Regions from separate parts of the Pseudomonas sp. AS2.8 genome, predicted to be linked through region 2. Evidence: predicted binding sites of a transcription regulator. Region 2 holds the regulator's gene; each other region holds the start of a gene.
What was found. Region 2 encodes FliA, which starts transcription of late flagellar genes. Its sites were predicted from a motif close to CTAAAGTTTNNNNNNNNNNNGCCGNTAA; they were not measured.
Positions count from the first base shown of each region.

Region 1: motA (flagellar motor stator protein MotA) is a predicted target of FliA. The motif match lies at 4,073-4,100, and genes of this name have one in related genera.
Region 3: FHR73_RS04900 (methyl-accepting chemotaxis protein) is a predicted target of FliA. The motif match lies at 2,822-2,849, and genes of this name have one in related genera.

Region 1 is NZ_JACHVV010000006.1:121,422-131,381, reverse strand. Features, by position in the region: gene FHR73_RS21610 (molecular chaperone) at 1-662, opposite strand, end outside; gene asd (archaetidylserine decarboxylase) at 730-1,638, opposite strand; gene FHR73_RS21600 (rhodanese-like domain-containing protein) at 1,655-2,464, opposite strand; gene FHR73_RS21595 (HDOD domain-containing protein) at 2,524-4,041, opposite strand; gene motA (flagellar motor stator protein MotA) at 4,159-5,010, shown strand; gene FHR73_RS21585 (flagellar motor protein MotB) at 5,010-6,170, shown strand; gene FHR73_RS21580 (nitroreductase family protein) at 6,334-6,933, shown strand; gene rsgA (small ribosomal subunit biogenesis GTPase RsgA) at 7,125-8,147, opposite strand; gene FHR73_RS21570 (class I SAM-dependent methyltransferase) at 8,242-9,012, shown strand; gene orn (oligoribonuclease) at 9,063-9,611, shown strand; gene FHR73_RS21560 (trimeric intracellular cation channel family protein) at 9,628-9,960, shown strand, end outside.
Region 2 is NZ_JACHVV010000001.1:494,164-504,123, forward strand. Features, by position in the region: gene flhA (flagellar biosynthesis protein FlhA) at 209-2,335, shown strand; gene flhF (flagellar biosynthesis protein FlhF) at 2,346-3,677, shown strand; gene fleN (flagellar synthesis regulator FleN) at 3,770-4,600, shown strand; gene fliA (RNA polymerase sigma factor FliA) at 4,597-5,337, shown strand; gene FHR73_RS02295 (chemotaxis response regulator CheY) at 5,425-5,799, shown strand; gene FHR73_RS02300 (protein phosphatase CheZ) at 5,819-6,607, shown strand; gene FHR73_RS02305 (chemotaxis protein CheA) at 6,634-8,871, shown strand; gene FHR73_RS02310 (chemotaxis response regulator protein-glutamate methylesterase) at 8,954-9,960, shown strand, end outside.
Region 3 is NZ_JACHVV010000001.1:1,082,340-1,092,299, forward strand. Features, by position in the region: gene FHR73_RS04895 (ATP-binding protein) at 1-2,705, opposite strand, end outside; gene FHR73_RS04900 (methyl-accepting chemotaxis protein) at 2,933-4,552, shown strand; gene FHR73_RS04905 (hypothetical protein) at 4,712-5,020, shown strand; gene FHR73_RS04910 (sensor domain-containing diguanylate cyclase) at 5,017-5,937, opposite strand; gene FHR73_RS04915 (iron-containing redox enzyme family protein) at 6,209-7,681, shown strand; gene FHR73_RS04920 (class I SAM-dependent methyltransferase) at 7,753-8,715, shown strand; gene FHR73_RS04925 (glutathione S-transferase family protein) at 8,782-9,360, shown strand; gene FHR73_RS04930 (2,3-butanediol dehydrogenase) at 9,399-9,960, opposite strand, start outside.

The DNA of each region.
Region 1 (9,960 bases), on a different contig from region 2:
TCGTCCAGGTGCAGCGTCAACTGGGCGATATGGCTCTGGCGCAACTGGTTGCAGCGCGCGGCGCCAAACAGCAGGGCGGCGCCATAGGCCTGGGTGATGGTCTGGCTGCCGTCGCCGGGCAGCAGCTCATCGCGGATCTTCTGGTTGTGCAAGCCGGTGGTCACCGCCAGCCGATAGAGCTGGTGCAACTCCAGCCAGAGGTTGTCGTGCACCGGGGTATAGAGCTGGGCGGCGCGGATCAGTGGCCCGAGCAGGGCGCGTAGGGCGCGCTGGATGGCGGTCGCGAGCAGCGTGCTGCGTTCGCCACGGTCGCTTTCCTCGACCACGATCAGCTTGTAGCCGGCCGCCAGCAGGTTCTGCAGGGCCTGGCAGAGATTGGCTACCTTGCGCGAGCGCTCGTCGAGCACGATGGCCTGGTTGAGCACATGGCGTTCGAGCAGCTGGCAGACCCGCTGCACGTCCGGGCGCAGGGATTCGAGCAGGCGCAGACGCGCTTCCGGCGTCAGGATCAGCCGGTTGAGTTCCAGCAGGCCCTGGTAGAGCAGCCGGGCGAATTCGCCCAGCTTGGCTCGCGGCAATTGCTCCAGCCAGCGCTTGAGGCCGGCCGGGGTGGCGTCACAAAACGTCAGGCTGCGCTGATCGGGCGTCGGTACCCGCAACATGAGCTGTGGCCTTTTGCTATCCATTAGCCGCGCACACTCCTGTTTCGATGGGCAGTGAACCGCGCATCTAGGCGAGAGGCCCTGGCTCGGAAACGGTGGTCAAGGGGGCCGGCGTGGTCGGAACCCCCAGCAGTTGCCCCATGTTGACGGTGGAGAGGGCGCCGAGTTCAGCGGACCAGTTCACCGCGTCCGGGCCGAACAGCACGATGGCGGTGGAGCCCAGCTTGAAGCGGCCCAGCTCGTCGCCGGTGCGCAGGGTGATGGGGGCGCGCGCGGCCTCGTCGTAGGCGAAGCTCTTGAGTTCGCGCTTGGGCGGCGTGACCAGGCCGGCCCAGACCGTCTCGATGCTGGCGACGATCATGGCGCCGACCAGGATGACCGCCATGGGGCCCACGGCGGTGTCGAAGATGCACACCACCCGCTCGTTGCGGGCGAACAGGTCGGGCACGTTCTCGGCGGTGAGCTGATTGACCGAGAAGATGCGCCCGGGCACATAGACCATCTCCTTCAGGGTGCCGGTGAGCGGCATGTGCACCCGGTGGTAGTCCTTGGGCGACAGGTAGATGGTGGCGAAATGGCCGCCCATGAAGGGCGCGGCGCGCAGGCCGTCGCCGCCGAGCAGCTCCAGCAGGCTGTAGCTGTGGCCTTTGGCCTGGAAGATGCGGCCGTGCTCGATGCGGCCGAGCTGGCTGATGGCGCCGTCGCTCGGGCTCACCACCACGCCGGCTTCGGCCGGCAGCGGACGGGCGCCGGGCTTCAGGGCGCGGGTGAAGAAGGCGTTGAAGTTCTCGTAGGCGGTGGGGTCTTCCACCTGAGCCTGGCGCATGTCGACGTCATAGTGACGGACGAACCAGCGGGTCAGCAGATTCTTGAACCAGGGCACCCGGCACTCGGCGAAGCCACCGATCAGCCGCGACAGCAGATGGTGCGGCAGCAGGTGCTGGGCAAGGATGAACAGACGGTCTTGCAGTTTCATGAGAGGTCCTTGGCAATCATTCGATGGGGGCGTCGGGGTGGTTGCCCCATTCGCCCCAGGAGCCGGCATAGGCTTTGACGCGCGGATAGCCCAGGGCCTTGGCCGCGAGATAGGTGAAGCCGGATCGGTGATGGGTCTGGCAGTGGGTGATGATTTCCTTGTCGCGGGTGATGCCCAGGCGCTCCAGTTCGGCGGCCAGGTCCTCGCGGATGCGCAACTGGCGCTCGCGATCCATGCCGGCGGTCCACTCGAAGTTGATCGCCCCGGGGATATGGCCGCCACGGGCGGTCAGCACCTTTTCGCCCCGGTATTCATCGGCGCCGCGGGCGTCCCAGATGGCCAGGTCCTCGGCGCCCAGCCGGCTCTGCAGATAGGCGCGGCTGGCGGTGGGCTCTTCGTGCAGGGTCAGGGCGACCGGCGCCCCGGCCGCGGCGGGGACCGCGGTGCTCAGCGGCAGGCCGGCGGCGATCCAGCCCTGGCGCCCGCCGTTGAGGTAGTGATAGTGGCCGTGCCCGATGACGTCCAGCAGCCAGATGAAGCGTCCGGCCCAGCCGCCGCCTTCGTCGTCATAGACCACGTAGACGGCGTCGTCGCGCTGGCCCAGTTCGCCGAACAGCCGTTCCAAGTCCGCCTGGGCCGGCAGCAGGCCGGGCGCCGGCTTGCTGCCCAGCTGGGTGCGGGCGGGCGCGACATGGCGCGCGCCGGGCAGATGGCCCTCGGCATAGTGGGCGGCGCTGCAGAGATCCACCAGGATGAGTTCGGGCGCATCCAGGCGCGCCGCGAGATCGGCCGGTTCGATCACCAGGGGCAGGGCGGAAAAGGGCATCGCGGATTTCCCGTCGGTCCGTAGCAAAGGTGAAGTGTACCGAGGTTGACCGGCCAGCGTCAGGTCGGTCGTACCCGCGGACGATTGGCGAAGGTGCCGATGGCGCGCTCGATGCAGGTGAAGGTCTTGTCCAGCGCGGCGCTACGCCGCGGATCCGCCGGCTGCAGTTCGCTGTCCAGGATCGCCACCAGCACCACCCGTTCGCCAAAGCCCAGGCTGCGCAGCCACAGCCGCTCGTTGCTGAACAGCCGGCGCAGATCGGCGGGCAGGTGCGGCGCGAAGCGCGCTCGGTTGTCGTCATCGATGCGCAACTGGCCGGGGCTGCCGAACAGCTTGGCCAGCAGCGGGTGGCTGGCAATGTCCAGTTGCAGACCGGGGGCGTCGTCCAGGCCATGGTGCAGCTGGACATTGCCCTTCTGGCCGTTGCGATCCGGGGTCAGCAGCAGCAGCCGCGGCAGGCCGCAGGCCACCAGCGCCTGGCGGGCGCAATCGAACAACTGGGGCAGGGTGGCGAAGGCGCTGGGCGTGTGCAACAGCTGTTCGCAGAGTCCGCGCCAGCGCTGGGCCTGACTCTCGCTGGCGACCTGGACCCGGGGCGCCGGCTTGAGGCGCCGTTCGCCCGGTGGCCAGACCAGGCCTTCGGCCGGGTGCCAGAGGCCGGGCCGGGCATGGCGCTGGGCGTCCTGCACCGCCAGTTCATGGCTGCGACTCTGCACTCGTGCCAGCGGCAGTTGCAGGTAGAGGGCGCTGAAACGCTGCCAGCGCAGGGTGTGGGGGCCGTCCCAGGCATGGTGGCTGGCCAGCGCCAGGCCGTTGGCCAAGAGGATGGTGTTGCCGGGATGGGTCAGCCAGCGCCGCAGAACGGGGTCGTCGTCAAGGCGCTGCTGCTGTTCGAGGGGATCGTCGCCATGGGCGATGTGCAGCGCCCTGACCAGTTGCCGGCGATCCTGGTCCAGCAGGCGATAGCCTTCGACGATCCACTCGGGCAGCTGCCAGTGACGGGCCAGCGCCTGGCACAGGCGGATCGCCGGCACGCCGAGCAGTTCGCGCTCGACCTTGAGCGCCGGTTCGCCTTCGCCCAGCACCCGCCGTTCCCATTCCTCGAAGAGTTCCGGATAACGGGTCGCCAGCGGCCAGAGGGGCGCCAGAAAGAGCAGGGCGGCCAGGCGGATGTCCGGCCACAGCCGCGCCAGGGGCACGCCGAACAGGCCCAGCCCCAGGGTCATGGCGTGCTGGCTGACCAGGCACAGTTGCCGCAGCGGACGCGGCAGGCGCTCCTCGGGCAGGGTCGGCTGGCGGGCGATCAGGTACTCCGCCGGCCCGAGACCAACGCGGCCGAGCACGGCTTCCAGACTGGCGGCCGGATCGCCGAGGCTGGCATGGCCGCGATTGGCCTCGCGCAGCAGGGCCAGCGCCAGGGGTGGTGACTCGCAGAGCCGTTCGGCGATCTCATGCAACGCCAGACGGCCATCGGCCAGGGCGCGGCGCAGACGCTCCGCGGTGGCGGTGGCCACCGGCAGGCGTACGCCTTCCAGGTGTTTGACCCAGTCTTCGACGGTGTTCGGGCGGCTGGACATACGACGGTCGCCTTGAAATTTGATGAAAGGCCTTCAGTCCGGGGCGCCGGGTCCGATAAAGGGGACGTGAGGGCAGATCCCCGGCTCAATTTTCCTTAGCACACAGTATTCCCAACCATGGCAAAAATCATCGGCATCATCGTGATATTCGCGGCTGTCCTCGGCGGCTACATCCTCGCGCATGGCAAGATCGCTGCGATCATCCAGCCGCTCGAGGTCCTGATCATCGGCGGTGCCGCCCTGGGGGCCTTCCTGCAGGCCAACCCGGGCAGCACCTTCATGCAGGTGTTCAAGAAGTCGCTGAAGATGTTTGGCAATCGCTTCACCCACGCCTTCTACCTGGACGTGCTCAAGCTGCTCTACGAGATCCTCAACAAGAGCCGGCGCGAGGGCATGATGTCCATCGAGGCGGACGTCGAGGATCCCAAGGCCAGTCCGATCTTCAGCAAGTACCCGAACATCCTCAAGGATGAGCGGATGACCGCCTACGTCGCCGACTACCTGCGGCTGATGTCCTCCGGCAACATGGCCCCCCACGAGCTGGAAGGCCTTTTCGACATGGAGCTGGCCGGCATCAAGGAAGAGCTGGAGCATCCGTCCCACGCGGTATCGCGGGTCGCCGACGGCCTGCCCGGCTTCGGCATCGTCGCCGCGGTACTGGGTATCGTGATCACCATGGGCATGCTCGGCGAGGGCGACCAGGCGGCCATCGGTGGCCACGTGGGCGCGGCCCTGGTGGGTACCTTCCTCGGTATTCTCGCCGCCTACGGCTTCTTCGGTCCGCTGGCGACCTGCCTGGAGCACGATGCCAAGGAAGAACTCAATGTGCTGGAGGCCATCAAGGCCTGTCTGGTCGCCGCTGCCAGCGGCATGCCGCCCACCGTCGCCGTGGAATTCGGCCGCAAGGTGCTGTTCCCGGCGCACCGGCCGTCCTTCAGTGAGCTTGAGCAGGCGATGCGGGGCAGCTGATGGACAACAACCAGCCGATCATCGTCAAGCGCATCAAGAAGAGCGCCGCCGGCCACCACGGCGGCGCCTGGAAGATCGCCTTCGCCGACTTCGCCACCGCCATGATGGCGTTCTTCCTGGTGCTCTGGCTGATGTCCTCGGCCACCCCGGAGCAGAAGAAGGCCATCGCCGGCTACTTCCAGGATCCGATCGGCTTCACCGAAAGTGCCAGCCCCTATGTCATCGACCTGGGCGGCACCCCGACGCCGGCGCCCGACCGCACCCTGAATCCCGAGATCCAGGCGCAACCGGATTCGACCCAGAACAAGGTCAATCCGGACATGCAGGAACGTGCCGACCCCAACGATTCCAACCGCGTCACGCCCGACCCCACCCAGGCGCCCGATCCGTCCGACAAGCGCCAGCCCAACGACGCCGCCCAGCAGCAGAAGGATGCCAGCCAGGCGAAGATGGATCCGAGCCAGGCGGAAAAGATCGCCGAGCAGGTCGACAAGGAGCGCCTGGAGCTGTTGCTGCAGGAACTGCAGAACAAGATCGAGCAGAATCCGGAGCTGCAGAAATTCAAGGACCAGATCCTGCTGGAGATCACCCAGGACGGCCTGCGCATCCAGATCGTCGATGCCGACAACCGGCCGATGTTCGACTCCGGCAGCCCGCGGCTGAAGTCCTATTTCGAGGACATCCTGCTGGCCATGGCCGACACCATCCGCCAGGTGCCGAACAAGATCAGCATCAGCGGTCATACCGACGCGGCGCGCTACAACGGCAAGGGCGACTTCAGCAACTGGGAATTGTCCGCCGGTCGCGCCAACGCCGCACGTCGGGCGCTGGTCGCCGGTGGCTATCCGGAAGAGCAGGTGGCGCGAATCGTCGGCTATGCCTCCTCGGCCCCCTTCGATCGCGAGCATCCGCTCAATCCGGTCAACCGCCGCATCGACATCATCGTGCTGACCAAGAAGGCCCAGCAGGCCATCGAGGGCCGCGCCGGCGGCAACCAGGCGCCCAAGCCCGCGGCTAGCGCCGCACCGGCGGCCAGCCGGAGCGGGGTCTCCAGTGGTGGCGTCAGCGCCACCAGCAACCTGGCGCAACCCATCAACAACGCGGCCTTCAAGCAGCAGGTCAATGCCTTCGACGCCGGCGTCATCCAGGGCAAGCCCTGAACGGCCACGGCGATCGATAGGAAAATTCGCTGCTAGCGTTCGGTTTTTTCGTCCGTTGGCCTGGGCATGGCTGGTTAAGCTGCAGGGGTTTCATGCCGGATCGGGCACCTTGCGCCCTCGCGCGCGGTCTCCCGATCTCCGATTCCCTTGCAGGAGCCTCCCGATGAGCAACGCCTTTATCGACACCATCAAGCGCCGCCGCAGCCAGTACGCGCTGGGCAAGAATCTGCCGCTGGCCCAGGACCAGGTCACCGCGCTGATCCAGGACGCGGTCAAGCTGTCGCCCTCCGCCTTCAACTCGCAGAGCTCGCGCGCGGTGATCCTGTTCGGCGCCGAGAGCGACAAGTTCTGGGGCTTCGTCATGCAGGCGCTGCGGCAGATCGTGCCGGCCGACGCCTTTGCCGCCACCGAAGGCAAGATCAACAGCTTCGCGGCCGGCGCCGGCACCGTGCTGTTCTACGAGGATCGGCATGTGGTTGCCGGCCTGCAGGACAAGTATCCCGCCTACGCCGACAACTTCCCCATCTGGTCGGAGCAGGCCAGCGGCATCGCCCAGTTCTCCGTGTGGACGGCCCTGGCCAACGCCGGCATCGGCGCCAGCCTGCAGCACTACAATCCGCTGCCCGATGCCCTGGCCGCCGCCGAGTGGAAGCTGCCGGAGACCTGGCACCTGCGCGCCCAGATGCCCTTCGGTTCCAACGAAGGCGACTTCCCGGAGAAGGGCTTCATGGACGACGCCGAGCGCTTCCGCGTCTTTGGCTGACGGTCGTCGACTGCTGTAAGAAAACGCCGGGCTTGCCCGGCGTTTTCTTTAGAGCCTGCTAAAAGGCTTGCGAGCTAGAGCCAAACAAGGCGGAAAGACCTGAGGAAGCGGAGTTTACAAAAGGTAAATGAGCATTCCGAAGGTCTTTCCAACGCTGTCTGGCCGACGCGCAGCAGCCTTTTAACAGGCTCTTAGTAGCGCGACTCGCCTTCGAGGCTGGCCAGGATATGCCGGTAACTGGCCATCCGCTGCGGGTGGATGTCACCGCGCTCCAGGGCGGCGAGCAGGGCACAGCCGGGCTCGCGCTCGTGCTTGCAGTCGCGGAAGCGGCAGTGGCCGAGGTAGTCGCCGAATTCCTTGAAGCCGGCTTCGACGTCGTCACGGCTGACGTGGCTGAGGCCGAATTCGCGGATACCGGGCGAGTCGATCAGGTCGCCGCCATCGGGAAAGTGGAAAAGCCGGGCGGTGGTGGTGGTGTGGGTGCCCTTGTTGGTCAGCTCGGACAGCGGCCCGACGCGGGTATCGACGCCCGGCAGCAGGGCGTTCACCAGCGACGACTTGCCCACCCCCGATTGACCGACGAAGACACTGACATGCTCGTCCAGCTCGCTCTTGAGCTGGTCCATGCTCAGGCCGTTGTGGGCCGAGACTTCCAGCAGCGGATAGTCCAGCTCGCGGTAGACGCCCAGCAGTTCGTCCAGCGCCGGGCCGTTGTGCGCGTCGATCAGGTCGGCCTTGTTGAGCAGCAGCAGCGGCTGGATGCCGGCATGCTCGGCGGCCACCAGGTAGCGGTCGATGAGGTTGGCGTGGGGCGTGGGCAGCGGGGCGAAGACGATCACCAGGCGGTCGACGTTGGCCGCCACCGGCTTGAGCAGGCCGCGCATGTCCGGCCGGCAGATCTCCGAGCGCCGCGGCAGCTGGGCGACGATGACGCCATTGCCCTGGAGGCTGGCGCGAAACACCACCCGGTCGCCGGTGACCAGGGTCGGCAGGTTGGCGCGCAGGTGACAGCGCTGCAGCTGGCCTTCGTCATCCTCGACCTCCACCTGAACGCCGAAGTGGGCGATCACCAGGCCCTGTTGCTCCGGTCCCAGATCGCCGCCTTCGAGTTCGTCGATCAGCTTGGATTCGCGCTTTTCCGCGCGGGCGGCGCGTTCGGTCTGGATTTTTTCGATCCGCCAGCTCTGGCGACGGGTCAAGTGGCGTTTGGCCATGGGATATCCGCGGGTTTCAGGACCGCTGAGTCTAGCATTGGCCGCCTCTCGCGGATTACCTAAACTTGGCGTACCTCGTCGCTCCGGAGCCCCCATGCTGGCCCATCTCGCCTCGCGCTATCCGCTGTTGCTGGCCGTGCTGGTGCAACTGGCCGCCCTGGTGGTCGCCGTCGTCGGCATCCGCCTGTGGGCCAGCTTCGCCGGCCAGCGCTCCTCGCTGCTGGCGCTGGTCTGCCTGCAGGCGGTACTGGCGGCCCTGCTGGGCGAGCTGCTAGGACTCGCCCGCTGGTGGGTGTTCATCAATCTGCTGTTCGCTCCGGCGCTCTACCTGGTCAGCGGTCGCGGGCTCTCGGCGGGCATCGCCGCGCTCGGCTTCCTGCTGCTCCTGCTGCTGAACTGGAACAGCCTGCGCGAGCGGGTGCCGCTCTATCTCACCGGCCGCCAGACCCGCGAGCGGCTGGCCGAACTGCTCGCCGAGCGCGAGCCGACCTTTCGCTTCGTCGACCTGGGCTGCGGCCTGGGCGATACCCTGGTCGATCTGTCCCGGCGCTTTCCACAGGCCACCTTCGTCGGCGTGGAGACGGCGCCGCTGAGCTTCGCCCTGGCCTGGCTGCGCTGCCTGCCACGGCGCAACTGCCAGGTGCGCTATCGCGACCTCTGGCGGGTGGAGCTGGGCGAATTCGACGTCGTCTACTGCTTTCTCTCGCCGGCGCCCATGCCGCGCCTGGGCGACAAGGCCCGCACGGAGCAACGCGCCGGCAGCTGGCTGATCAGCAACACCTTCGAGATTCCCGACCAACCGGCGGATCGGGTGCTGGAGGTGGGGGACCTGCGCGGCAGCCGGCTGCTGCTCTGGCGCCGGTAGGTGCGCGGCAGGCGCGCTGCTACACTGGTGCCATCATCAAGGAGTTCGCCATGACCGCCCCCAATCCGCAGCACCTGATCTGGATCGACCTGGAAATGACCGGCCTGGATCCGGATCGGGACGTGATCATCGAGATGGCCACCATCGTCACCGACAGCGATCTCAATGTGCTGGCCGAAGGCCCGGTGCTGGCCATCCACCAGTCGGACGAGATCCTGGCCGGCATGGACGAGTGGAACACCCGCCAGCACGGCGGCTCGGGGCTGACCCAGCGGGTACGTGAAAGCACCGTCGACACCGCCCAGGCCGAGGCCCTGACCCTGGACTTCCTGCGGCTGTGGGTGCCCAAGGGCAAGTCGCCGATCTGCGGCAACAGCATCTGCCAGGATCGCCGCTTCCTCTATCGCCGCATGCCGGAGCTGGAAGCCTACTTCCACTACCGCAACCTGGACGTCTCCACCCTCAAGGAACTGGCCGCGCGCTGGGCGCCTCATGTACGCGACGGCGTGAAGAAGAGTGGCAGCCACCTGGCGCTCGACGACATCCGCGATTCCATCGCCGAGCTGCGTCACTACCGCGAGCACTTCATCAAGGTCTGACGGCCACCCGTCCGTGCTGCTGTCCATCCTCTACCTGGTCGCCATCACCGCCGAGGCCATGACCGGTGCCCTGTCCGCGGGTCGCCGCGGCATGGACCTGTTCGGCGTGGCGCTGATCGCCAGCGTCACCGCCCTGGGCGGCGGCTCGGTGCGTGATGTCCTGCTGGGGCACTATCCGCTGGGCTGGGTGAAGCACCCCGAGTACCTCGCGCTCACCGTCGGCGCGGGCCTCGCCACCGTGGCCATCGCGCGGGTCATGCGCTATCTGCGCCGGCTGTTCCTGGTGCTCGACGCCCTGGGCCTGGTGGCCTTTACCGTGATCGGCTGCCAGGTGGCCCTGGAGATGGGC
Region 2 (9,960 bases):
GGGCGCGCTAGCGCGGGTCCCTAGACAGACTCATGGCCTCCGCCCGTGGTTCAGCCGACGGCTTTGGCGATCCGTAACCAGTCCTGTATCACCCCTGCGAAAACCTCGCTGATTCAAGGTCTTGGGCAGTTGGCCCGGAGCTTGCTCAAGCCCCTGCGAACAGTGCGCTGCGTCAACTTTCCGTGACGACGGCACCGGCAAGCGAGGAATGGGTGTGAAAGTCGACAAATCCATGATGATGGGCAACATGCGCGGTCTGGCTCGCGGCAACCTGGGCGTGCCGCTGGCCGTCCTGGCGATGCTCGCCATGATGACCCTGCCGATGCCGCCGTTCCTGCTGGACGTGCTGTTCACCTTCAACATCGCCCTGTCGATCGTGGTCCTGCTGGTCAGCGTCTACGCCCTGCGGCCGCTGGACTTCGCGGTCTTCCCGACCATCCTGCTGGTCTCGACCCTGCTGCGCCTGGCGCTGAACGTGGCCTCCAGCCGCGTCGTGCTGCTGCACGGCCAGGACGGTCACGACGCCGCGGGCAAGGTCATCCAGGCCTTCGGCGAGGTGGTGGTCGGCGGCAACTACGTGGTCGGTGCGGTGGTGTTCGCCATCCTCATGATCATCAACTTCGTGGTGGTAACCAAGGGTGCCGGTCGTATCTCCGAGGTGTCGGCGCGTTTCACCCTGGACGCCATGCCCGGCAAGCAGATGGCCATCGACGCCGACCTGAACGCCGGCATCATCGACCAGGCCGAAGCCAAGAAGCGCCGGACCGAAGTGGGCCAGGAAGCCGACTTCTACGGTTCCATGGACGGTGCCAGCAAATTCGTTCGCGGTGACGCCGTCGCCGGTCTGCTGATCCTCTTCATCAACCTCATCGGCGGCATGGCCATCGGCATGGCCCAGCACGGTCTGCCGTTCGGCGAAGCGGCGCGCATCTACGCCCTGCTGACCATCGGTGACGGCCTGGTCGCCCAGGTCCCCTCGCTGCTGCTGTCGGTTGCCGCAGCCATCATGGTGACCCGGGTGTCCTCGGCCGAGGACATGGGCCAGCAGGTCAATCGTCAGATGTTCGCCTCGCCCAAGGCGCTGGCGGTCTCGGCCTTCATCATCATCGCCATGGGCCTGGTCCCGGGCATGCCGCACCTGCCGTTCCTCGGCCTGGGCGGCGGCGCCGCCGCCGGTGCCTGGATGATCTACAAGCGTCAGCGCCAGGCCAAGCAGACCGCCGAGGTCGAAGCCAAGAAGCAGCAGGACCTGGCTCCCGTGCAGCGTCCGGCCGAGGCCAAGGAGCTGGGCTGGGACGACGTCACCCCGGTGGACATGGTCGGTCTAGAAGTCGGCTACCGGCTGATCCCCATGGTCGATCGCAACCAGGGTGGCCAGCTGCTGGCGCGGATCAAGGGCGTGCGCAAGAAGCTGTCCCAGGACCTCGGCTTCCTCATGCCGTCGGTGCACATCCGCGACAACCTGGACCTGCTGCCCAATGCCTATCGTCTGACGCTTATGGGCGTCAGCGTGGCCGAAGCCGAGATCTACCCCGATCGCGAGCTGGCCATCAACCCCGGTCAGGTCTATGGCTCCCTCAACGGCGTCGCCGCCAAGGATCCGGCATTCGGTCTGGAGGCCGTCTGGATCGACGTCACCCAGCGCGACCAGGCCCAATCCCTCGGCTACACCGTGGTCGATGCCAGCACCGTGGTCGCCACCCACCTCAACCAGGTGCTCTTCAAGCACGCCCACGAGCTGATCGGTCACGAAGAAGTCCAGCAATTGCTGCAGGTGCTGGCCAAGAGTTCGCCCAAGCTGGCCGAGGAGCTGGTGCCCGGCATCGTCTCCCTTTCGACCCTGCTCAAGATCCTCCAGCAGCTGCTGCAGGAGCAGGTCCCGGTCCGCGACATCCGTACCATCGCGGAAGCCATCGCCAACGTCGGTCCGCGGAGTCAAGATCCCGCCGCCATCGCCGGTGCCGTGCGGGTTGCCTTGTCCCGCGCAATCGTCCAGAACATCGTGGGAATGGAGCCTGAGCTGCCTGTTATCACCCTTGAGCCAAGGTTGGAACAGATGTTGCTAAGTAGTATGCAGAAGGCCGGTCAAGGCGCCGAGGACGGCATGTTCCTCGAGCCTGGCATGGCTGAAAAACTGCAGCGTTCCCTCATCGAGGCAGCGCAGCGTCAGGAAATGATGGGTAAGCCAGTGGTGCTGCTGGTAGCCGGTGCGATCCGCGGGATGATGTCCCGCTTCGCGCGGATGGCGGCACCGAATATGAGTGTACTGGCGTACCAGGAAATTCCGGACAACAAGCAGGTCACCATCGTCGCTACCGTTGGCCAGAATGGCTGAGGTCTAGATCATGCAAGTCAAACGTTTCTTCGCCGCCGATATGCGTCAAGCCATGAAGCTGGTACGCGACGAGCTGGGCCCGGATGCCGCCATCCTCAGCAACCGCCGGGTCGCCGGCGGTGTCGAGCTGACCGCGGCGCTGGACTACCAGGCTCCGGCACCGGCCGCGCCCAACGCGGAGCTGCAGGCGGAGTTGCGCAAGACCCATGCGAAGATCGCCCAGGCCCATGCCGACCTCAGCATCCGCGCCCCGGGCGTGCCCTCGGCCGCGCCGAAGGACAAGCAGCTGCTCGGCGCCATCAGCGCCGCCGACAGCCGTCGCGAGCCGGTGATCGCCCCGCCGCGTGCCTCCCAGCCGGCCGCCGCCGCTGCCCCCGCCGCCAGCACCGCGCCGGAAGACCGTCGCGCCCTGGAAGCCATGCGCAGCGAACTCAGCGGTCTGCGTGAATTGCTGGAAGTCCAGCTCGGCTCCATGGCCTGGACCCAGGTGCAGTCCACCCGTCCGCAGCAGGCCGGCCTCTGGCGTCGCCTGCAGCGCATGGGCCTTCCGGCCGATCTGGCCCGCCACCTGCTCGACAGCGTCGCCAAGATCCAGGACCCGCGGCATGCCTGGCGCATGCTGCTGGCCAACTTCGCCCAGCTGGCCAAGACCACCGACGCCAAGATCCTGGAGGAGGGCGGTGTCGTCGCCTTCGTCGGTCCGGCCGGCATGGGCAAGACCACTACCCTGGCCAAGCTCGCCGCCAGCTACGTGCTCAAGTACGGTCCCCAGAGTCTGGCGCTGGTCAGCATGGACAGCTTCCGCATCGGTGCCCAGGAGCAGATCAAGACCCTCGGCCGCATCCTCGACGTGCCGGTGACCCTGGTCGACCCGGGCCAGTCCCTGGCCCAGGCGCTGGCACCCCTGGCGCGCAAGCGCCTGGTGCTGATCGACACCGCGGGCATGCCCGCCAATGATCCGGCGCTCAAGGTGCAGCTCGAAGCCCTGGCCAACCGCCAGCTGAAGATTCGCAATTATCTGGTATTGGGTGTCACCAGCCAAAGCCAGGTGCTCAAGGCGGCCTACCACAGCTATCGGCGCTGCGGCCTGAGCGGCTGCGTGCTGACCAAGCTGGACGAAGCCGCAAGTCTCGGCGAAGCCCTGGGTCTGGCCATCAGCCAGCGCCTGCCGGTGGCCTACATCTGCGACGGCCCCCGTATCCCGGACGACCTGCACCCGGCCCGCAGCCACCAGCTGGTGAGCCGTGCGGTGAGCCTGCAGGCCCCCGAGGAGCCGAGCGAAGAAACCATGGCCGGCATGCTTGCCGGCCTGTATCAGAGCAATGCCCGCCGCGCCGGTTAGCGCAGACGAACGGTAGTGGTGCATCGCATGCCTGGGCACGCCAAATGCACTTGGTCTAAAGTGTGACGGATTTCAATCAAAGGTATCAGGCAATGGGTAGCATGCATCCCGTCCAAGTCATAGCGGTCACGGGCGGTAAAGGCGGTGTCGGCAAGACCAACGTGTCGGTCAACCTGGCCTTGGCCCTGGCCGATATCGGGCGGCGCGTCATGCTGCTCGACGCCGATCTGGGCCTCGCCAACATCGACGTTCTGCTCGGCCTGTCGCCCAAGCGCACCCTGGCCGACGTCATCTCCGGCGAGTGCGAACTGCGCGACGTGCTGCTGCACGGCCCGGGCGGCATCCGCATCGTCCCGGCGGCCTCGGGCACCCAGGCGATGGTCAATCTGACACCGGCCCAGCACGCCGGTCTGATCCAGGCCTTCAGCGACATCAGCGAAAACCTCGACGTGCTCATCGTCGATACCGCTGCCGGCATCGGCGACCAGGTGGTCAGCTTCGTTCGCGCCGCCCAGGAAGTCCTGGTGGTGGTGTGCGACGAGCCCACCTCCATCACCGATGCCTACGCCCTGATCAAGCTGCTCAATCGCGACCATGGCGTCACCCGCTTCCGGGTTCTGGCGAACATGGCGCTGACACCCCAGGAAGGTCGCAATCTCTTTGCTAAGCTGACCAAGGTGACCGACAGATTCCTGGATGTCGCCCTGCAGTATGTGGGCGCCATTCCGTTCGACGAGGCGGTGCGCAAAGCCGTACAGAAACAGCGCCCCGTGTTCGAAGCCTTTCCGCGTGCCAAGGCCTCGCTGGCCTTCCGTGCGGTAGCTCAGAGAGTCGATGGCTGGCCGTTGCCCGCCAATCCGCGCGGCCATCTCGAATTCTTTGTCGAGCGCCTTGTGCAACCAGCCATCGGTACCCACGCATGACAGCATCCAGCGGGCTTCGCATGTACAGCAAAACCTCGGAACGTACCCAGCAGGAGCAACTCATCAACCGCTACGCGCCGTTGGTGAAACGCATCGCCTACCACCTCCTGGCGCGTCTGCCGGCCAGCGTGCAGGTCGAGGACCTGATGCAGGCCGGCATGATCGGCCTGCTGGAGGCCTCGCGCAAATATGACGCCGGCAAGGGCGCCAGCTTCGAGACCTACGCCGGAATCCGCATCCGCGGCGCCATGCTCGACGAGGTCCGCAAGGGCGACTGGGCGCCGCGCTCGGTACACCGCAACACGCGCATGGTCACCGACGCCATTCGCGCGGTGGAAGCGCGTACGGGTCGCGACGCTAAAGATTCCGAAGTCGCGGCCGAACTTAAATTGAGTCTGGATGAGTACTACGGCATCCTTGGCGACACCATGGGGAGTCGCCTGTTCAGTTTCGACGACCTCATGGAGGGTGGTGAGCATGGGCTCGAGGAGAGCGGTTCGCATGAACTCGAACCCGGTCGCGGTCTGGAAGACGAGCGCTTCCGCAAGGCCCTGGCCGACGCCATCGCCAATCTTCCGGAGCGTGAACGTCTGGTGCTCTCGCTGTATTACGACGAGGAACTCAACCTCAAGGAAATCGGCGAGGTGTTGGGCGTGAGCGAGTCACGCGTCTGCCAACTTCACAGTCAATGCGCGGCACGCCTGCGGGCGCGGCTGGCGGAATGGCGTTCGCGTTAACCGGCTGGTACTCAGGCTACTACGATTGCTTAGGCGCGCCTCGCGGCGTGTGTGCGGATTAGGACGGAGGTCGACTTGGACAAGAACATGAAAATCCTCATCGTGGACGATTTTTCCACGATGAGACGCATCATCAAGAATTTGCTGCGCGATCTGGGATTCACCAATACCGCCGAAGCAGACGACGGCAACACCGCCCTGCCGATGTTGCAGAGCGGCAACTTCGATTTTCTCGTCACCGACTGGAACATGCCCGGCATGACCGGCATTGACCTGCTGCGCCAGGTGCGCGCCGACGCACGCCTGAAGACCCTGCCGGTGCTGATGGTGACCGCCGAGGCCAAGCGTGAGCAGATCATCGAAGCCGCTCAGGCCGGCGTGAACGGCTATGTGGTCAAGCCTTTCACCGCCCAGGTGCTGAAAGAAAAGATCGACAAGATCTTCGAGCGGGTGAACGGCTGAAGAAAGCCGCGGGGACGTTATGGATCAGCTTGGCACCAACAGCTTCAGCGACTTCGAGTCGAATCTAAAACAGCACGCCCAGGAGCTGGTGAAATGCCTAGAAAGTGGCGACTTCACCCAGGCGGTGCATGTCATCAATGAACTCAACCAGTTGCGTGACCGGGGTCTCTACCAGGAAGTCGGCAAGCTGACCCGCGAGTTGCACAACGCCATCGTCAACTTCGAGATCGATCCGCGCGGCATGGCCGGCGAAGAGGTCTCCCAGATCAGCGATGCCACCGATCGTCTCTCCTACGTGGTGAAGATGACCGAGAACGCCGCCAACCGGACCATGGATCTGGTGGAGGAGAGCGCCCCGCTGGTAGGCAACTTCGGTGACGAAGCCCGTGCCGTGCATGCCGACTGGAAGAAGTTCATGCGCCGGGAGATGGGCGCGGACGAATTCCGCGAGCTGGCCAAGCGCGTCGATGCCTTCCTCAGCCACAGCGAGAGCAGCGCCGAACAACTGTCGGCCAAGCTCAACGACATCCTCCTGGCGCAGGACTACCAGGACCTTACCGGTCAGGTGATCAAGCGCGTGGTCAATCTCGTCGGGCAGATCGAGAAAGACCTCGTCAAGCTGGTGATGATGGCCAGCCAGGTCGATCGCTATACCGGCTTCAGCCACGATCACAGCGCGCTGATCGAACAGAATCGAAAAGAAAAGACGATGAAGGGTGAAGGTCCGCAGATTCATGCCGATAAGCGTGAAGACGTCGTGGCCGCTCAGGTCGACGTCGACGATCTTCTATCCAGTCTGGGCTTCTGACCCAGACCCTCTTGGGGAGTGCAGGAATGAGCTTCGACGCCGATGAAGAGATCCTCCAGGATTTCCTGGTAGAGGCCGGCGAGATTCTCGAACAGTTGTCGGAACAATTGGTCGAGCTGGAAAGCCGTCCGGATGACATGGATCTGCTGAACGCCATTTTTCGTGGCTTCCATACCGTAAAGGGCGGTGCCGGTTTCCTGCAGCTCCATACCCTGGTCGAGTGCTGTCATATCGCGGAAAACGTTTTCGACATCCTGCGCAAGGGCGAACGCCGCGTGGATGCCGAACTGATGGATGTGGTGCTACAGGCACTGGATTCCGTCAACGAGATGTTTGGTCAGGTCCGGGAACGCGAAGAGCCGACCCCGGCCTCGCCCGAGTTGCTGGCGGCACTGGCTCGCCTGGCCGACCCGGCCGGGAGCGAACCGGCGCCGGTAGCGGCCGCGCCCGTGGCTGCCACGCCGGTGGCCGCGGCGCCAGCGCCCGTCGCTGCTGCAGCAGCTGCCGAGCCGGAATTGAGCGATGCCGATTTCCAGAATCTGCTCGATGCCCTGGGCAGCGAGCCGAGCGCGGCAGCGGCAGCGCCTGCGGCCGCCGGTGGTGACGACATCACCGACGACGAATTCGAAGCTCTGCTCGATCAGTTGCACGGCAAGGGCAAGTTCCATGACGCGCCGGCCGCTGCGCCGGTTGCCGCCGCAGCGCCCACTGCCGTTGCAGCGAGCGGTGATGACATCACCGACGACGAATTCGAGGCCCTGCTGGACGAATTGCACGGCAAGGGCAAGTTCGTCGCGAACGAAGCCGCGGCACCGGTCACGGCAGCCCCTGCTGTAGCGGCCCCGGCAGCAGCGGCGAGCGGTGACGAGATCACCGACGACGAATTCGAATCCCTGCTCGACGAATTGCACGGCAAGGGCCGATTCAGTGGTCCCGCGGCAGCTGCCGATGCTGTAGCCGCACCGGCTGCTGCGCCGGCACCGGTCGCCGCGCCTCAGCCCGCGCCTGCACCCGCGCCGAAACCGGCTCCGGTTGCCGAGGTCGCAGTGCCCAAGCCGGCAGCTGCCGCGCCCGCCGAACGTCCCACCAGTGAGGCGGAAACCACCGTGCGGGTCGATACCGCCCGGCTGGACGAGATCATGAACATGGTCGGCGAGCTGGTACTGGTGCGTAACCGCCTGGTGCGCCTGGGCCTGAACAGCGGCGACGAGGCCATGGCAAAGGCCGTGTCCAATCTCGACGTGGTCACCGCCGATCTGCAGACCTCGGTCATGAAGACGCGGATGCAGCCGATCAAGAAGGTCTTCGGCCGCTTCCCGCGCCTGGTCCGCGATCTGGCGCGCAGCCTGAAGAAAGAGATCAACCTGGAGCTGGTGGGCGAAGAAACCGACCTTGACAAGAACCTGGTCGAGGCCCTGGCCGATCCGCTGGTGCACCTGGTGCGCAACGCGGTTGACCACGGCATCGAGGGGCCAGCCGAGCGTGAAGAGAACGGCAAGTCCCGCGCGGGGCGTGTAGTGCTCTCCGCCGAGCAGGAAGGCGACCATATCCTCCTGTCGATCTCCGATGACGGCAAGGGCATGGACGCGGATCTGCTGCGCAACAAGGCCGTGGAGAAAGGCCTGCTCGACCGCGACGCGGCCGATCGCCTTACCGAGACCGAGTGCTTCAACCTGATCTTCGCCCCGGGCTTCTCCACCAAGGCCGAGATCTCCGACATCTCCGGTCGTGGCGTGGGCATGGACGTGGTCAAGACCAAGATCAGCCAGCTCAACGGCACCCTGAACGTCTACTCGACCAAGGGCCAGGGCTCCAAGATCGTCATCAAGGTGCCCCTGACGCTGGCGATCATGCCGACGCTGATGGTGATGCTGGGCAACCAGGCCTTCGCCTTCCCGCTGGTCAACGTCAACGAGATCTTCCACCTCGACCTGTCCCGCACCAACGTGGTGGACGGCCAGGAAGTGGTGGTGGTGCGCGACAAGGCGCTGCCGCTGTTCTACCTCAAGCGCTGGCTGGTGCCCAATGCGGCCCATGTGGAGCAGGGGGAAGGGCATGTGGTGATCCTCTCGGTGGGCACCCAGCGCATCGGCTTCGTGGTCGATCAGCTGGTGGGCCAGGAAGAGGTGGTCATCAAGCCACTCGGCAAGATGCTGCAGGGAACGCCCGGCATGTCCGGAGCGACCATCACCGGCGACGGGCGCATCGCGCTCATCCTCGATGTGCCCAGCATGCTCAAGCGCTACGCCCGTCGCGGGCTCTGAGTCGGCCAGGTACGAGCGGCGTCGGGCCCTGGGCCTGGCGCCATCGGGTGGCCTGCGCCGCCCCAGTTAGGAGTTTCAACGTATGCCGGTAAAAGTACTGGTGGTGGACGATTCCGGCTTCTTCCGGCGTCGGCTCAAGGAAATCCTGGCGGCCGATCCCAACATCTCGGTGGTGGGCACGGCCAGCAATGGGCGCGAAGGGGTCGACCAGGCCCTGGCGCTGCGACCCGATGTCATCACCATGGACTACGAGATGCCGATGATGGACGGCATCACCGCGGTCCGCCACATCATGCAGAAGTGCCCGACCCCGGTGCTGATGTTCTCCTCGCTCACCCACGAAGGCGCCCGGGTCACCCTGGATGCCCTGGATGCCGGCGCGGTCGACTATCTGCCGAAGAATTTCGAGGACATCTCGCGCAATCCCGCCAGTGTGCAAAAGCTGCTGTGCGAGAAGATCCACCATATCGCCCGTTCCAACCGGCGTTTCGCCGTAGCCCCCAGCGTCGCGCCGGCCGCGCCCGCCAGTGCCTCGGCCGCACTGGCCACCGCGCGCCCGGCAACGCGTCCGGCGGCGTCCAGCAGCGCGCCGGTCGGTCACGCCCCCACGGCTCCGGCTTCGCCGCCGCCCAAGCGCAAGCACTATCGCTTGGTGGCCATCGGCACCTCCACCGGTGGTCCGGTGGCCCTGCAGCGGGTGCTTACCCAGCTGCCAGCCAATTTCCCGGCACCCCTGGTGCTGATCCAGCACATGCCGGCGGCCTTCACCAAGGCCTTCGCCGAGCGCCTGGACAAGCTCTGCCGCATCAGCGTCAAGGAAGCCGAGGACGGCGACCAGTTGCGTCCGGGCCTGGCGCTGCTGGCACCGGGTGGCAAGCAGATGATGGTGGACGGCCGTGGCACGGTGAAGATCCTGCCCGGCGACGAGCGCCTCAACTACAAACCCTGCGTCGACGTGACCTTTGGCTCCGCGGCCAAGGCCTATGCCGACAAGGTGCTGGCGGTGGTCCTGACCGGCATGGGCGCCGATGGCCGCGAAGGCGCGCGGATGCTCAAGCAGGTCGGCAGCCAGGTGTGGGCCCAGGACGA
Region 3 (9,960 bases), 590 kb from region 2:
GGTTCCGCCACGGCCGCCGGGGGCGCCACGGTCAGCGGCAGGCTCACGGTGAAGCGGCTGCCCTGACCCAGGCCGGCGCTGGTCGCGGTGATGTCGCCACCCTGCAGCCGCGCCAGTTCGCGGGACAGCGCCAGGCCGATACCCAGGCCCGGTGAGCGTTCCGCCAGGCGGGGATCGATCTGACCGAACATCTGGAACAGGTCGGTCAGGCGTTCGGGGGCGATGCCGATGCCGTTGTCGGCGATCTCCACCCGCACCTCGTCGGCGCCCGCCTGCACGGCGAGGGTGATCCGACCGCCTGCCGGGGTGTAGCGGGCGGCGTTGCCCAGCAGGTTGATGAAGATCTGCTCCAGGCGCAGCGTATCGGCGTACAGCCAGAGCGGCGCCTCGGGCAGTTGCAGCGCGAAGCTCTGGCCCTTGTCCTGCATTGGCGCCTGGGCCGCGTCGGCGGCCGCCTGGAGCACCGTCTGCAGGGTTACGAATGCGGTGTGCAGGGTGATGCGGCCAAAGGTGATGCGCGAGATGTCCAGCAGGTCGTTGAGCAGGGCGCCCATGCGCTCCACCTGCCGCTCGATGGTCTGGCAACTGCGCTGCTGCTGTTCGAGCGAGGCCTGGGGCGCGGCGATCAGCGCCGCCGCGTTGCGGATGGGCGCCAGGGGATTGCGCAGTTCATGGGCCAGTACGGCAAGGAATTCGTCCTTTTGCCGGTCGTTGTCGCGCAGTTGCTGCTCCTGGCGCTTGCGCTCGCTGATGTCGAGAAACCAGACCGCCATGTTGCCGTCGAAGGGCGTGGCGCTGATCTGCAGCCAGCAACTGGCGCCGCTGGCATCAGGGCCCTGCGCTTCGACGGACCAGGCCGCCTCGCCGGCCTGGTGCTCCGTGCAGAGCTGCAGGATTCGCGCACTGGCCCAGGGCAGGCGGGCGCTCGCGGCGCTGCTGTCGAGGCCCAGGGTGGTGGCGCCTATGGGGTTGAGATAGTCCCAGCTGAAAGTGCCCGTGGCAGCGGGCACGGCGATACCGAAGGACACCTGGGAGCTTTCCAAGGCCACCCGCAGCCGGCGTTGCGAACGCAGGGCGGCTTCCTGGATGCGCGCGCGGTCGATCACCAGCACCGCCTTGGAGGCGCACAGGTCGGCCAGGCGCTGCTGGCGCGGCGTGGGCTCGCGGGCCTCCGGTAGGTGGACGGTGATGGCGCCCAGGGTGCCGTGCAGGGTACTGCGCAGGGGCACGGCATGCAGGGCGGCGAAGCCCAGGTGCTGGCCCAGTGCACCCAGGGCGGCGAATTCGGGTGCGCTCGCCAGCGCCGGCACTACCACCCGGGTGTCGCTGCGCACGGCGGCGGCACAGGCGCTCTCCGCCAGTGGCAGAGCGGCCAGCTGAGCCTGATCCTCGGCCGAGAAACCGGCCGCGAAATACAGCTGCGGTGGCTTGCCGTCTTCCAGCAGCGAGACGCAGCCCTGGGACGTCTGGTGGAAGCGACAGAGAACCTCGAGGATCTCCTGCAACTGCTGCGGCAGCGAGGGCAACTGCAGCAGGCGGTGATTGAGTCGCTGCAGGACCTCCAAGTCGGCGACCTGCAGGTGCAGCTGGTCCTGGCTCAGTTGCAGGCTGCGCAGGTAGTCGTCGCGTTCCTCTTCGATCAGCCTGCGGGCGTCGGCAGCGGCCAGCAGGGCTTCGCCGACCTGGCGGATCTCCAGCACGTCGCTGTCCGGCAGCACCGGCGGCAGGCGCTGCCCCAGGGCCTGGGCGGCCTCCTGCAGCGCCTGCACCGGCCGGCTGATCCGCCGCGACAGCAGCAGCGCCATCGCCCAGGCGAAGGCCACCGACAGCGCCAGGCCGCCGCCATAGAGGGCGAAGGAGCGGGTAGCCGCCGTCGATACCTCCGCGTTGGGGATGGCCGTGGTCACCGTCCAGCCGGAGTCGGGCAGCCGCACGAAGGCCGTGTAGACGTCATGGCCTTCGCGGGTCCGGGCGAGGCCGACGCCCTCGTCACCGGGCTGCGCCAGCAGCCTGGCCAGGCCCGGCGTGGCGCCCTGGCCAAGGGTCTCGTCGTGCAGGGTGGTGCGGGCAATACGCAGACCCTGGCGATCGAACACTGAACCGACCCAGTTCTTGGGCAGGGTGCGGGTCATGCGGGCGACGCGGATGCTCTCCGGGGTCATCACGGCGGTCAGCACGAAGTCCAGCTGGCCGTGGCGCTGCACGGGCACCCGCACCGGAAAGGCCAGTTGGCCGGAGGGCCCCTTGCCCAGCTGGCCAATCACCGGGCGGCGCAGGGCGACCACCTCGGCGAAGCTGTCCGGCTCGGCCAGCGGACCCGCGGGCTGCCGGTGGTGCGTAGATATGCGCCGGACGACCTGGCCATCCGGCGTGGCCAGCAGCACCGTGCGCCAGCCCGGCACCAGCGGCAGGACCCGCTCGACCAGGGTGGCGAAGCCCTCCAGGTCGCCCGCCGCCAGCAGCGGCGACTCGGCCAGGGCCTGGAGGATGGTCACCGAACGGCGCAATTCGCTTTCGATGGTGGTGGCCGCCTGGCGACTGGACTCCAGCGCACGCTGTTCGGCTTCGTGCTGCTGGTGATGAACGAGCAGCCAAAGCCCCAGCCCGGCCACCAGCGCCAGGGGCACGATCCCGGCGAAGGCGATGGCCAGCAGGCGGTTGCGCAGGGGGACCAGATGCGCAGGGCGAAGCTTCGTCGGCGACATAGGCATTTCAATGGCGGAAAAGGCTCATTCTAGCCTGAGTTCGAGTGGCCTTTTGCCAGGGCTGCGATTCCGTCGTCGGCTCGGTGCATATCGCTGGAGGCCGCGCCGGCTCTAGCCTGCAGCTTATCGAGGGGGTGCCGTTGATCGGCGATGGGTGGCTATTCAGCCAGGGGGGGTGGCGCCGAACAGAAGGAGGTGAATCTGCCTTTTCTGCCCGGAGTTACTCCATGCGTACCCTGAAATTGTCGGCCCGTTCGGCCGTGTGCTTTGCCGCCGTCACCCTGTTGCTGCTGGTGCTCGCCGTCACCTCCGCCCTGGGCCTGAATTCCCTGTACAAGGCTGAACAGGATGTCGAGACCAACTGGATGGCCAGCATCGCCCAGACCGCGAAGATGGACTCCCTGGTTCTGCGCCTGCGCCTGGAGACCCTGCGCATGGTGGCCTCGGAAGACGAGCAGATGAAGCAGATTGCCGCCGCGACCATCACTCAGACGCGTGGCCAGCTGCAACAGGAGGTTGCGGCGTACCAGGCCTTGGTCGCTTCGCCTGAGGAGCAGCGGTTGGCCGATGCCGTGTCCGCTGGCGTCAAGGCCTACGATGCGCGCCTGGACGAGATTCTCACCATCGCCCGGACCCGTCCGGCCAGCGAAGGCATTACCTTTACCAATGCCAACATCCGTCCGCTGACCAACGACCTGCAGGAGAAGATCGTCGCCCTGGCTGACTTCAACCAGCGCGGCGCCAAGGAGGCCGGCCAGCTGGCTACCCAGACCTACAGCCACAACCTCTGGGTCCTCGGGGTGATCTCCGCCGTGGCCGTGGTCCTCACCGTGGTGCTGGCGGTGCTCTACACCCGCAGCATCCTGCAGCCGCTGCGCCAGGTGCTGACCATCAACCAGCGTATCGCCGACGGCGATCTGCGGGTGTCGGCCGTGGCCGAGGGTCGCGACGAAATGGCGGACCTGATGCGCGCCACGGTGCAGATGCAGCAGACCCTGCGCGACACCGTCAGCCACATCGGCGAAGCCTCGACCCAGCTGGCGTCCGCCGCCGAAGAAATGAACGCCGTGACCGAAGAGGGCAGCCGTGGGCTGCAACGGCAGAACAGCGAAGTGGAGCAGGCGGCTACCGCGGTCAACGAGATGACCGCCGCGGTCGAGGAGGTGGCCCGCAACGCCGCCTCGGCCTCCACCTCGGCGCAGCAGTCCGAGCGCTCCACCGGTCTGGGCGCGGCCCGTGTCACCGAGACGGTCAATGCCATCCAGTCGCTGACCGGCACCGTGTCCCACACCAGCGAGCAGATCGTCGCCCTGGCCGGGCAGGCGCAAGGCATCGCCACCGTGGTCGACGTGATCCGCGGCATCGCCGAGCAGACCAACCTGCTGGCGCTGAACGCCGCCATCGAAGCCGCCCGGGCCGGCGAACAGGGCCGTGGCTTCGCCGTGGTCGCCGACGAGGTACGGGCCCTGGCCCACAGGACCCAGGAGTCCACCCGTGAGATCGAACAGATGATCGGCGGCATCCAGAGCGGTTCGGAGGGTGCCGTCCAGGCCATGCAACGCAGCCGCGACGAGGCCACCGCCACCCTGAAGATCGCCAACGAAGCCGGCGCTGCCTTGGCGGAGATCGCCCGCTCCATCACCGAGATCAACGAGCGCAATTTCCTCATCGCCACGGCCTCGGAAGAGCAGGCCCAGGTCGCCCGGTCGGTGGACCAGAATCTGGTCAGCATCCGCGACCTGTCGATCCAGACCTCGGCCGGTGCCCACCAGACCGCCGCGGCCGCCCATGAGGTCTCGCGCCTGGCGGTGGACATGAATCGCCTGGTCGGTCGCTTCTCGGTCTGATCGGCAGTCGGACGCGCGAAAGGCCCTGCCGAGAGCCCCTCGGCAGGGCCTTTTCGTTTCCCGCCTACCGGCAGGCAGGCAGGCATGGCAGGACCAACGGCCGGGAACCGGTTCGGGGTCCCCAAGGGTCTGCAGCGAAAGATCCCAGGAGAGACGGCCATGTACCTCGTCCAGTTGCTGCTACCCCTGAATGACAACGACGGTCAGCGCCTACCCGGGACGCTGTTCCAGGAGGTCCGTGAGGAACTGGTGGCGCGTTTCGGCGGGCTGACCGCCTTCAGCCGGGCGCCGGTCGATGGCCTGTGCCAGGAGGAGGGGCAGCGCGTCGAGGACGACGAATTGCTGGTCTACGAGGTCATGGCCGAAGGCCTGGATCGGGCCTGGTGGGCCGATTATCGGCGGCGTCTGGAATCGGCCTTTCGCCAGCGCGAGATATTGATTCGCGCCCAGCCGACCGAGCGGCTCTAGGCCTCGGCCAGGACCACCCGCGCCCGTCCGGCGCGCTTGGCCTGATACAGGGCGCCATCGGCGCGGCGGATCAGTTCATGGACATTGAGACTGCCGTCGGTGCAATGGGCGATGCCGATGGAGGAGGTGGTCTCGAGGGTGATGCCCTGCAGCTGCCAGGGTTGCTGCAGCGCGCGGCAGAGGCGCTCGGCCAGGGCCAGGGCCGCCGCGGCGGAGGTCTCGCGCAGGAAGACGATGAATTCGTCGCCGCCGATCCGGCCGAGCAGATCGCCAGGGCGCAGGCAGGCGCTGACCCGGGCGACGAAAGCCACCAGCAGCAGATCGCCGAATTCATGGCCGAATTCGTCGTTGATGGCCTTGAAGCGGTCGAGGTCCAGATAGAACAGGGCGCAGGGTTGGCCGCTGGTATTGCCGGCCCGGAAGTGGGCGATCTGGTCGAGGATGCTGCGGCGGTTGGCGATGCCGGTCAGGGCGTCCAGGTAGGCCAGCGACCGGAAGCGCCTTTCGCTTTCCTGCAGCGCGGTCTCGGCCAGTTTGCGCTCGGTGACGTTGCGACTGACGATGGTCAGCAGCCGCCGTCCACCCTGGGCGTCGAAGTGCGGGGTCTTGACCACCTCCCAGGTGTTGATGCGGCCGTCCGGACCCAGGAAGGACTTTTCGATCTGGGTAGGTGCGCCGTTCTGCCAGGCCTGCTCGTCGGTCTCGATGTTGTAGCGAAAGGCCTCGGCATGGGTCGGAAATAGCTCGATCAACTCGACATCGGTGATGCCCGCGTAGTCGAAGCCGACCATGGCATAGGCTTCGAGCACGATGCGATTGACGAACAGCCAGCGTCCGCGCCCATCCTTGGCGACGATGAACTCCTGGATCGAATCGAGGAGGGTGCGCAGATCGACGTCGGAATCGGCGGGGGACATGGGCAGAGGCCTGGCGGTCGTATGGATTTTCAGGGTATCGGCCCGCCAGCCGGGGAAATGAGGTCCCTCGTCAGGTCACCCGTCGCCTGCCGCGCAGCGCGGCAGCAGACGAAGCGGTGTGGACCGGCCGCCGACGAATGGCAGCGGGCCGCCAGCCTGCGCCTTTGACGGCCACAAGCGAGACGGCGCGCTCCCGTGCGGATCTTGCCCGGAACCAAGGCCTCGCCCACGGGCCGAACGAGGTATTCATCAGCTGCCAGATGTGCCCTCCATGCAGACCACGACAAGAGCCGTTACCGGCCAGCGCACCGCCTCCAACCCGCTCACCCTACAACCCGCCAGATCGCTCTATCAGGAATTGCTGGTGGAGCACCCGGGCGCCATGGCGCAGGAGCAGGCCCGACTCTTTCTCGATGACCAGCTGCAGGCGGTCGGCGGCATGACCGCCGACCTGCCGGAAGACCCCGAGGGTCTGGAAGCCTGGGTGCTGGACAACAATGCCCGGGTCGGCGCCCAGTACCGCGACTACCTGGCCGCGCGCAAGGCCGGGGCGCCGCGCCGCTACTTCGGCAGCAAGGCCCATGCGCTGCATTTCCTGCGCGGCGTGGCGCCGACCAAGCTGGTGGATGGCGCCTGGCTCTATGGCACCCTGGCCCACTGGGACGACCTGCGCTATCGCGCCGCCATCCAGATCTACCTCGAAGAACTGGGCGACGGCCAACCGGACAAGAATCACGTAGTGCTCTATCGCAAGCTGCTGGCCAGCCACGGCTGCGAGGACTTCGCCGACCTGAGCGACGACCACTATGTCCAGGGCGCCATTCAGCTGGCCCTGGCCCATAACGCCGATCACTACCTGCCCGAGGTGCTGGGTTTCAACCTGGGCTACGAGCAGTTGCCGCTGCACCTGTTGATCACCTCCTACGAACTCAACGAACTGGGCATCGATCCCTACTACTTCACCCTGCACGTGACCGTCGACAATGCCGGCACCGGCCATGCGCGCAAGGCGCTCCAGGCGGTGCACGACGCCATGCCCGCCGACGGCCGCGCGGCCTTCTACCAACGCGTGGTTCAGGGCTATCTGCTCAACGAACTGGGCGCCAGCACCACCTCGGTGATCGCCGGCTTCGATCTGGAGCAGGCGGTCATCGAGGTGCTGGCGGAAAAGAGCAGCGTCGGCCGCTACGTTCATTCCGACTATTGCCGCATCGGTGGCCGCAGTGTCAGCGACTGGCTAGTCGATCCGTCGCAGATTCCCGATTTCCTCCAGGTGATGCAGGAACAGGGTTGGATCACGCGTCACGAGGACCCGGTCAACAGCCGCTTCTGGCGGCTGATCCAGGGCGAACGTGCGGAGATGTTCGGCGTCTTCACCGCCTACGAGCAGCAACTGATCCACGACTGGATCGCCGGCGACTTCGTGCACAACGGCGCGCGCAAGCAGGCCACCGGCGAGCGGGTGGCCGTGCTGCCGCGCCGCGAAGTCAGCTTTCGCGCCCGCCAGCGCCAGCAGGAACGCCTGTGCCCGGCGCTGGAAGCGGAGCAGGGCGGGGCAGCGAATGCCAGCAGGGCCCAGGCCAGCGATTTCGACCGCGAAGAGGTCGCGCTGGAACAGCGGCTGGCCAGCCAGCCCAGTCGCGCCGCCGCCATGGCGCTGCTGGTCGAGCAGCTGTCGCCGGCGCGCCATCACAGCCGCGCCGGCCTGCTGGCGACGCGGCTGTTCGTCTCGCTGTTGGGCTGACGCCCAGGCAGGGACCCGCAAGGGTCCTTTGTTCATTTCGATTGCCACTCAAGGACCTGCCCGTGACGGCCATGGAACATCCCGAACGCACCGCCACCACCCCTGACCCGGCCGCGGCGCTCAAGCTGCTGGTCGAGACGCTGCGTGCAGCCGACTATCACTTCATCACTCCGACCCCGGCGTCCCATGCCCGGGTCAACGCCCGACCCGGCAATGCCTGGGCGCGGGATCTGCAAGGCGTCTTCGGCTGGAGCCGGCCATTTTCCCACGAGGTGCTACCGGAGTCCCTTATCGACGCCCTGGCCGCGGCCGAGTTGCTGAGCCCCGTGCCGGGCGGCTGGCGCAGCCGGGTACGGGTATCCAGCCTGGGCGACCAGCTGTTCGTGCATTCCGCCTATCCCACTGAAGAGGCCGATGCGGTGTTCTTCGGCCCCGACACCTATCGCTATGCCAATGCCCTGGAAGCCCAGCTGCGCCATGACACCGGTGCCATCCGCCGCGCGGTGGACATCGGCAGCGGCGCCGGTCCTGGCGCCATCCTGGTCGCCCTGGCGCGGCCCGACGCCGAGGTGCTGGCGGTGGACATCAACGAGCGCGCCCTGGCGCTGACCCGAGTCAATGCCGCGTTGGCCGGGGCCGACAATCTGCGGGCGTGCTACAGCAACCTGCTCAAGGACGTGGACGGCGACTTCGATTTCATCCTGTCCAATCCGCCCTATTTGGTCGACCTGGGCGAGCGTGCCTATCGCCATGGCGGCGGCCCGCTGGGCGCCGGCCTGTCGCTGGCCATCCTCGACACGGCCCTGGAGCGCCTGGCCCCGGGCGGCACCCTGCTGCTCTACACCGGGGTCGCCATGGTGGAGGGCCGCGATCCCTTCCTGGAAGAGGTCCGCACCCGCCTGGCCGGTCACGAGGTCGCCTGGCGCTATCGCGAACTGGACCCGGATGTTTTCGGCGAGGAGCTGGAGAGCGGCGTCTATGCCCATACCGATCGCATCGCCGCCGTGGTCCTTACGGTGACCCGGCCGCACTGACGGCGTACTGCAGCGGCTACACTGGCGGGCACGTCTTTACTGCCCACCCGTGTCCCGGAGTCCGCCATGCAACTGCTGCTGAACCAGACCTCGCCCTATGCCCGCGCCGCGCGCGTCACCGCCCTCGAAGCCGGCTTCGGCGAGCGACTGACGCTGGTGTGGAGCGATCCCTGGAACGACGATCCGACCTTGCTGGCAGCCAACCCAGGCAACAAGGTCCCGGTCCTGATCACCGACGAGGGTATCGCCCTCGGCGAGACCCTGCTGATCTGCGGCCACCTGCACCAGCTGGGCGGCGGCAATCCGCTCGCGGCCGAGCGCCTGCAATTGGCTGGCCTGGGCCAGGGCCTGATCGACGCCGCCTTTGGCACGGTGATCGCCCGCAAGCATGGCGGTGCGGCCCAGGACGAGTCGGCGCTGGGCGCCCGCCGACTGGCCGCCATCGACCGACTGCTGACGCGCCTGGACGAGACTTCCACACTGGATGCGGAGGATCTGGATTTCAGCCACTACCTGGTGGCCGTCGGCCTGGACTACCTGAGCTTTCGCCTGCCGGAAATCGACTGGACCGGGCACCCGCGGCTGGTGGCCTTCCACCAGCGGCTCACCGCACGCCCCAGCTTTAGCGCGACGACCTTCCAGTAGGGCGAGAAACCCCACGCGGCCGGCCGCGTGGGCAAGCCCTACAACTCGATCAGGATCTTCAACTGGGTCCCGGCCTTGTCCAGCAAGGCTTCGAAGCCCTGTTCCACGACGTCGTCCAGGGCGATATGGCGGGTCACCACCTTTTCCGCCGGCAGCTGGCCACTGGCGATCAGGGCCGCCACCTGGGGCCACATCAGCGTCGAGTAGCACCAGGAGCCGCGCAGGTCGACGTCCTTGTAGGTCAGGGTGAAGCCGTCCAGTGCCGGCGGCTTGCCCTGCATCCCCACCTGGACCACCACGCCCTGGCGGCGGACCGCCTCCAGGCACAGCCCCAGCGGCGCCTCGGCGCCGACGCATTCGAAAGCCACGTCCACCCCGACACCGCCGGCGGTGTGGGCGCGCACCTCGCGCAGCACATCGGTATTGCCGGGATTGAGGGTGATGAGGCCGTCCACCAGGCGCCGGGCCATCTCCAGGCGGTTGTCGTTGAGATCCACCAGAAAGATCCGGGTAGCACCGGCGGCGCGCGCGGCCATGACCTGCAACTGGCCGATGGGCCCGGCGCCGGCCACCAGCACGCTGTCGCCGGGCTTCACCCCG